Nocardioides panacis: one gene and its partner. The protein of the gene in region 1 interacts with the protein of each later gene in a pairwise test. Links are inferred from orthologs where the notes say so. Each region holds a gene or a part of one and is shown on either strand. Other genes may lie near its edges.

Region 1 (3,314 bases):
CAGAGAGGCTCTGATCTTGAGTCTGCAACTCCCCCCGCGCGTGCGCAGCGCCGGCCTGATCGCTCTGGGCTCGGCGGGCATGCTGCTGCTCGGGTCGTGCTCCGCCGCGGAGACGGACTCGATCAAGCGGCTCGCACAGCCCGAGGGCGTCACCGACCGCACCGCCGGGATCCACGGACTCTGGATGGGCTCCTGGCTCGCCGCGATGATCGTCGGCGTCCTGGTGTGGGGGCTGATCGGCTACGCGTGCGTGAAGTTCCGCCGCCGCCGTGACGACGAGATCCCGATCCAGACCCGCTACAACCTGCCGATCGAGATCCTCTACACGGTCGCGCCGGTCGTGATGGTCCTGGTCTTCTTCTTCTTCACCGTGACCGTCCAGAACGACGTGCTGGCCGACGCGAGCGAGACCGGCAACGCCGACCACACCGTCACGGTCGTGGGCCAGCAGTGGTCCTGGACGTTCAACTACGACAAGGACGCCGCCCTCGACGGGTCCACGACGGTCTACGAGGGCGGCACCACCGCCGACCGGCCGACGCTGTACCTGCCGGTGAACAAGCGCGTGGAGATCCAGCTGCGCTCGCCGGACGTCATCCACTCGTTCTGGGTCCCGGCGTTCCTGTTCAAGATGGACGTGATCCCCGGTCGGCAGAACCACTTCAGCTTCACGCCGACGCGGGAGGGCACGTTCGTGGGCCGCTGCGCCGAGCTGTGCGGCGTCTACCACTCCCGGATGCTCTTCGACGTCAAGGTCGTGAGCGAGGACGCGTACGCCGCCCACCTCGCGGACCTCAAGAAGCAGGGCAACATCGGTCCGGCGCTGGGTGGCTCCGAGGTCGGCCAGCAGAGCGGCCTCCAGAACGAAGTCCAGGACAACGACCAGTCGACAGGAGCGGGCCAGTGACCGCGACAGCCGAGGGTGCTCAGTTCCAGAGCACCAGCGCCACGAAGCAGAACACGCTGGGTCAGCAGATCGTCAAGGTCATCACCACCACCGACCACAAGGTGATCGGAAAGCTCTACCTCGGTACGTCGTTCGCCTGGTTCCTCATCGCCGGCCTGATGGCGATGCTGATCCGCTCCGAGCTCGCGTTCCCCGGCCAGCAGGTCGTCAACGACGAGCTCTACAACCAGCTGTTCACGATGCACGGCACGATCATGCTGCTGCTGTTCGCGACGCCGCTGTTCTTCGGCTTCGCCAACGTGATCATGCCGCTGCAGATCGGCTCGCCCGACGTCGCGTTCCCGCGGCTGAACATGTTCAGCTACTGGCTGTTCCTGTTCGGCGGGATCATCGCCGGGTCCGGCTTCCTGACCCCGCAGGGCGCCGCCGACTTCGGCTGGACGGGCTACACCCCGCTGTCCGACGCGGTGCGCAGCCCCGGCGTCGGGGGTGACCTCTGGATCATGGGCCTGTGGATGGCCGGTCTGGGCACGATCCTCGGAGCGGTCAACTTCATCACCACGATCATCTGCATGCGCGCGCCCGGCATGACGATGTTCCGGATGCCGATCTTCGTGTGGAACACGCTGGTCACCAGCCTGCTCGTGCTGATCGCGTTCCCGATCCTGGCCGGCGCGCTGCTGTCCCTGGAGGCCGATCGTCAGTTCGGGGCGCACATCTTCGACGCCGCGAACGGCGGACCGATCCTGTGGCAGCACCTGTTCTGGTTCTTCGGGCACCCCGAGGTGTACATCATCGCGCTGCCGTTCTTCGGGATCATCACCGAGATCCTGCCGGTGTTCAGCCGCAAGCCGGTGTTCGGCTACGTCGGGCTGGTCGCCGCCACCGTCAGCATCGCCGTGCTGTCCGTCGCCGTGTGGGCGCACCACATGTTCGTGACCGGCGCGGTCGACCTGCCGTTCTTCTCCGGCATGACGTTCCTGATCGCCGTACCGACGGGCGTGAAGTTCTTCAACTGGATCGGCACGATGTGGGGGGGATCTCTGTCCTTCGACACCCCGATGCTGTGGTCGGTCGGGTTCCTCGTGACGTTCCTGTTCGGCGGCCTGACCGGCATCATCCTGGCCAGCCCGCCCCTGGACTTCCACGTCTCGGACTCCTACTTCGTGGTCGCGCACTTCCACTACGTCGTCTTCGGCACCGTGGTGTTCGCGATGTTCGCCGGCTTCTACTTCTGGTGGCCGAAGATGACCGGCAAGATGCTCGACGAGCGTCTCGGCAAGGTGCACTTCTGGCTGCTGTTCGTGGGCTTCCACACCACGTTCCTGGTCCAGCACTGGCTGGGAGTGGAGGGCATGCCGCGCCGGTACGCCGACTACCTCGCCTCCGACGGCTTCACGACGCTCAACCAGATCTCCACGATCGGGTCGTTCCTGCTCGGCGCCTCGACGCTGCCGTTCCTGCTGAACGTCTACAAGTCCTCGAAGACCGAGCCGGTCGGCATCGACGACCCGTGGGGCTGGGGCCGCTCGCTGGAGTGGGCCACCTCGAGCCCGCCGCCGCGGCACAACTTCACCTCGATCCCGCGGATCCGCTCCGAGTCGCCGGCCTTCGACCTGCACCACCCCGAGGTCGCGGCGATGGAGATGGCCGAGAACGACGCGCTCGGTGACGAGCAGGACCTGATCGACGCGCCGTCCGTGGGCGGCCGCCAGGCGCACATCGAGGAACAGCTGGGACACCCCATCGACACGGAGGGCACCGACCGATGAAGGCCGAGACCTGGATCTTCGGGATCTGCACCGTGTTCTTCGTGCTGGTCGCGCCGGCCTACTGGTTCATCACCGGTGACCCGACGGGCACCTCGGCGCTGACCATGACGTTCCTGCTCACGCTGCTGGTGACGGTGTACCTCGGCGTGCACGCCTCCAAGATGGAGCCGCGGCCCGAGGACCGTCAGGACGCCGAGATCGCCGACGGCGCCGGCGAGCTGGGGTTCTTCCCGCCGTACAGCTGGTGGCCGTTGTGGGCCGGCGCGACGCTCGCCCTGTGCGTGTTCGCCGTCGCCATGGGCGCCTGGTGGCTGTTCATCATGGGCATCGGCCTCGGGTCCCTGGCCCTGTGCGGCTGGATCTACGAGTACTACGTCGGCGAGCACGCGCACTGACCCGAGGACGCCCGCCGGGTCACCGGCGGGCGTTCCGGTTTGCCCGGTTGAGGGCGGTTCACGGTGCAGGACGTGACCACAACGTGACGGTGGCCACCGGGTGCGGAGTCGGTCCTGGTGGGGGTCGGTTGTTACCCTGAGGGGGGAACATCCGCATCTCGAGGGGAACCCATGTCCGATCGTCTCGGTGGCGTCCTGCGCTCCCGGTCACGCCGTCAGGCTGCCGCGCTGGCCGGTCTG
Region 2 (3,292 bases), 1.9 Mb from region 1 along the record:
GCGCGTCGAGGGTGATCCGGCGCAGGTCGACGTAGTAGTCGGCCTCCTTGCCGGAGGACAGCGTCACCCGCCCGTGCACGACGGCCTTGGTCCTGACCTGGTCCAGCAACGCGTCCCGATCGCTCATGCGCGCCACCCTAGTGGCCGGCCTGCCGGGCCCCGGGTCAGCGGGGGTGGTGCCGACGAGGTGCCCGAACACGATCATCCGGTTGTCGGTGTGGAAGAGCTCCGCGCAGGTGGTCAGCGTGATCAGCTTCTGGCCGGGCCGCTGGGCCGGCTGCACGCCGCCGCGCGGGTTCGTCGGTAGCCGGTCGATCACCCACACGTCGGCGAACGTCACGATCAGCTTGTCGGGGTCGGTGTCGAGCCGGTAGGTGTAGGTCGCCTTGCGGGTCTCGACCACGACGGTGTCGCCGGGCCGCAGCCGGGGCATGTCCCGCAGCGGCTCCCCGTGGGTGACCCGGTGCGCGGCGATCGCGTAGTTGCCGACCTGGCCGGGGTCGGCGGTCCCCGGGAAGTGCCCGAAGCCCTCGGCGAGCACCGCCTCGGAGACACCCGCCTGCACCGGCATCACGTACTTCTTGCCGAAGCGCGGGATCCGGACCAGCGCCTGGGCGCCGTCGAGCTCCACGCCCTGCGCGGTCCCGGACGCGCCGGCGGTGCCCTGCGACCGCCAGGCGCTCTCGGTCCTCTCCACGATCTTCTGCTGCTTCTGGTGGGCCACCACGTTGGTGCCGAAGAACTGCCAGGCGACGTAGGCGAGCACCGCGAGGCCGGCGAGGATCAGGGCGATGCCGAGCCAGAACGCGGCTCCGCGCCGCCGCTTCGGCTGCGCGGGCGGGCGTGCGACGGTCTGGGTGGCCATGCGGCGATCATCCCTCATGCCCGTCAGCGGCTGCACACGAACGCCGTACAGTCGCGGTATGTCTGCGACCTCCCCGAGGATGGCGACCCGGCTCCGGTCGATCCCGCCGACGATCTTCTCCGAGATGTCCGCGCTGGCCGTGCGCACCGGCAGCCTCAACCTCGGCCAGGGCTTCCCGGACCGGGACGGTCCGCCCGGTGCCGTCGAGGCGGCGGTCGAGGCGCTGCGCGCCGGCCGCAACCAGTACCCGCCCGGCCCCGGCCTCCCCGAGCTGCGCGAGGCGGTCGCCGAGCACCAGGCCCGGCACTACGGCCTCGAGCTCGACCCCACCTCGCAGGTGGTGGTGACCGCGGGGGCGACCGAGGCGCTGGCCGCGGCGATCTTCGCGTTCGTGAACCCCGGCGACGAGATGGTGGTGCTCGAGCCGTTCTACGACTCCTACGTCGCGTGCATCGAGATGGCCGGCGGCGTACGTCGCCCGGTGACCCTGCGCGCCCCGGACTTCCGGCTCGACGTCGACGCGCTCCGGGCCGCGGTCACGCCGCGCACCACGACGCTGCTGCTGAACACCCCGCACAACCCGACCGGCGCGGTGCTCACCCGGGCCGAGCTCGAGGCGGTCGCGGAGGTGGCGATCGAGCACGACCTGGTGGTGGTGACCGACGAGGTCTACGAGCACCTGCTGTTCGACGGCCGCGCGCACGTCCCGATCTGCACGCTGCCGGGCATGTGGGAGCGCACGGTGAGCATCTCCAGCGCCGGCAAGACGTTCTCGTTCACCGGCTGGAAGGTCGGCTGGGTGACCGGGCCGGCCGACCTGGTGAGCACCGTGATGGCCGCCAAGCAGTGGCTGACGTTCAGCAACGCCGCGCCCCTGCAGCCGGCGGTCGCGCACGCCCTGCGCCAGGAGGCCGGCTTCTACGACGGGCTCGCCAAGGAGCTCGAGGCCAAGCGGGACCTGCTCGTCGAGGGCCTGCGCGGGCTCGACGTCGAGGTCTACCCGCCCGAGGCGACGTACTTCGTGACCACCGACGTGCGGGCCTACGGCTACCCGGACGGGATGGCGTTCTGCCTCGCCCTCCCGGAACGGGCCGGCGTGGTCGCGATCCCGAGCCAGGTGTTCTACGACGACCACGAGGAGGGCCGGCACAAGGTGCGCTGGGCCTTCTGCAAGGAGACCTCGGTCGTCGAGGAGGGCGTGCGCCGGCTCCGTCAGGCCGACCTGCACGCCTGAGTCACCAGACCGGCGGCTTGCTCCGGGGCGGCGGCTGCGGGAGCGACTGCCGCGGCGGGCCCGGCGGCAGGCCCCGTCCCGCGAACCAGTCCCGCGCCGGGCGGCGGCTGAGCAGCGCCACGGTCGTGAAGGCGGCGACCGCCCCGGGCCAGCCGACGGGTACGGCGGCCAGGCACACCAGCCCCGCGACGATCCCCGAGACCACCAGCACGACACGGGCGATCTCCACCCGCCGGAAGGCCAGCGCGGCGAGCGCCATGGCGCCCAGCGACCAGGCGATCGCGACGGCGCTGAGCACCCACATGAAGCCCAGGATCTGCCGGGTGGTGAACCCGGCGTCGGTCAGGGTGGGGGTGCGCTGGATCTCCTCGAGCAGCCGGTCCCGGTCGAGCAGCATGGTGAGCACGACCAGCACGAAGACGAACGCGACGAACGCGGAGAACACCCAGGTCAGCCAGACCGCGGCGGTGACCTGCACGGGGCGGCCGGTCCGCGGGGCCGCGCGGAACGCCGCCGGCGCCGGGTGTCCGGGGCCACCGCCCTGCGGGGCGGGCGTGGCCCACGGCGAGCCGGCCGGCGGGTACGTCGACCCGGCCTGCGGGGCACCGGCCTGCGGGTGCGACAGGTGGGGCGGCAGCGGCCCGGGCGCCTGCGGGGCGGGACGGGGCTGGCGTCCGTCGTACCAGTCACGCGCCTCGCGGCCCCACAGCATCGCGGCGGCCACCGCCACGACCAGCGGGAGGATGCCGGACACGAACGTGGCGGAGAACAGCATCAGCACCGCGGCGACCGCGAGCCCGACCCGGGCCCCGCGGTGCCGCTGGAGCGCGAAGATCGCAAGCACGGCACCGGCGGCGGCCAGCGCGCCGCTGACCAGGACGACGGCACGGAGCAGGTCGACGACGGCGTCCGCCGACAGCCCGAGACCGTCGCCGGGCGGGGTGCTGAGGAACTTCGCGACCCGGTCCCGCATGTCCGCCGAGCGGACGGTCGCCATCGAGTCGAACAGGGTCACCACCAGCAGCAGGCAGGCGGCGGCTGCCGTCACGCCGGCCACCGTCACCTGACGCGGGCGGGCGGGCGCCTTCGTTCCGTCCGGCTCGCTCATGGCGCCCATTCCACCACGCGGCCGGTCGGTCCCTGTCGCTGCCTTCACCGCCCGTGGCAGGCTCGGCAGTACACCGCCGCCCCGT

Evidence for each region.
Region 2: the proteins of ctaD (region 1) and KRR39_RS21840 interact in binary tests that used the Escherichia coli proteins (3 or more experiments, as listed by UniProt). The link is inferred for Nocardioides panacis from one-to-one orthologs.

What each region holds. Positions count from the first base shown.
Region 1 is NZ_CP077062.1:2,534,006-2,537,319, reverse strand. Bases 292-3,291 are described here. They hold ctaD (aa3-type cytochrome oxidase subunit I), read left to right. Parts: upstream 292-903; coding sequence 904-2,679; downstream 2,680-3,291. Other genes in these bases: KRR39_RS12260 (L,D-transpeptidase), read left to right, coding at 3,246-3,291; KRR39_RS12265 (cytochrome c oxidase subunit 4), read left to right, coding at 2,676-3,074; ctaC (aa3-type cytochrome oxidase subunit II), read left to right, coding at 292-907. Also shown: more of ctaC, read left to right, coding at 17-291; more of KRR39_RS12260, read left to right, coding at 3,292-3,314. UniProt on the Escherichia coli protein: Cytochrome bo(3) ubiquinol oxidase is the terminal enzyme in the aerobic respiratory chain of E.coli that predominates when cells are grown at high aeration.
Region 2 is NZ_CP077062.1:4,474,784-4,478,075, reverse strand. Bases 34-3,011 are described here. They hold KRR39_RS21840 (pyridoxal phosphate-dependent aminotransferase), read left to right. Parts: upstream 34-923; coding sequence 924-2,099; downstream 2,100-3,011. Other genes in these bases: KRR39_RS21835 (hypothetical protein), read right to left, coding at 2,101-3,011; pyrE (orotate phosphoribosyltransferase), read right to left, coding at 34-127. Also shown: more of pyrE, read right to left, coding at 1-33; more of KRR39_RS21835, read right to left, coding at 3,012-3,207. UniProt on the Escherichia coli protein: Shows aminotransferase activity with methionine and histidine as substrates, and to a lesser extent also with phenylalanine.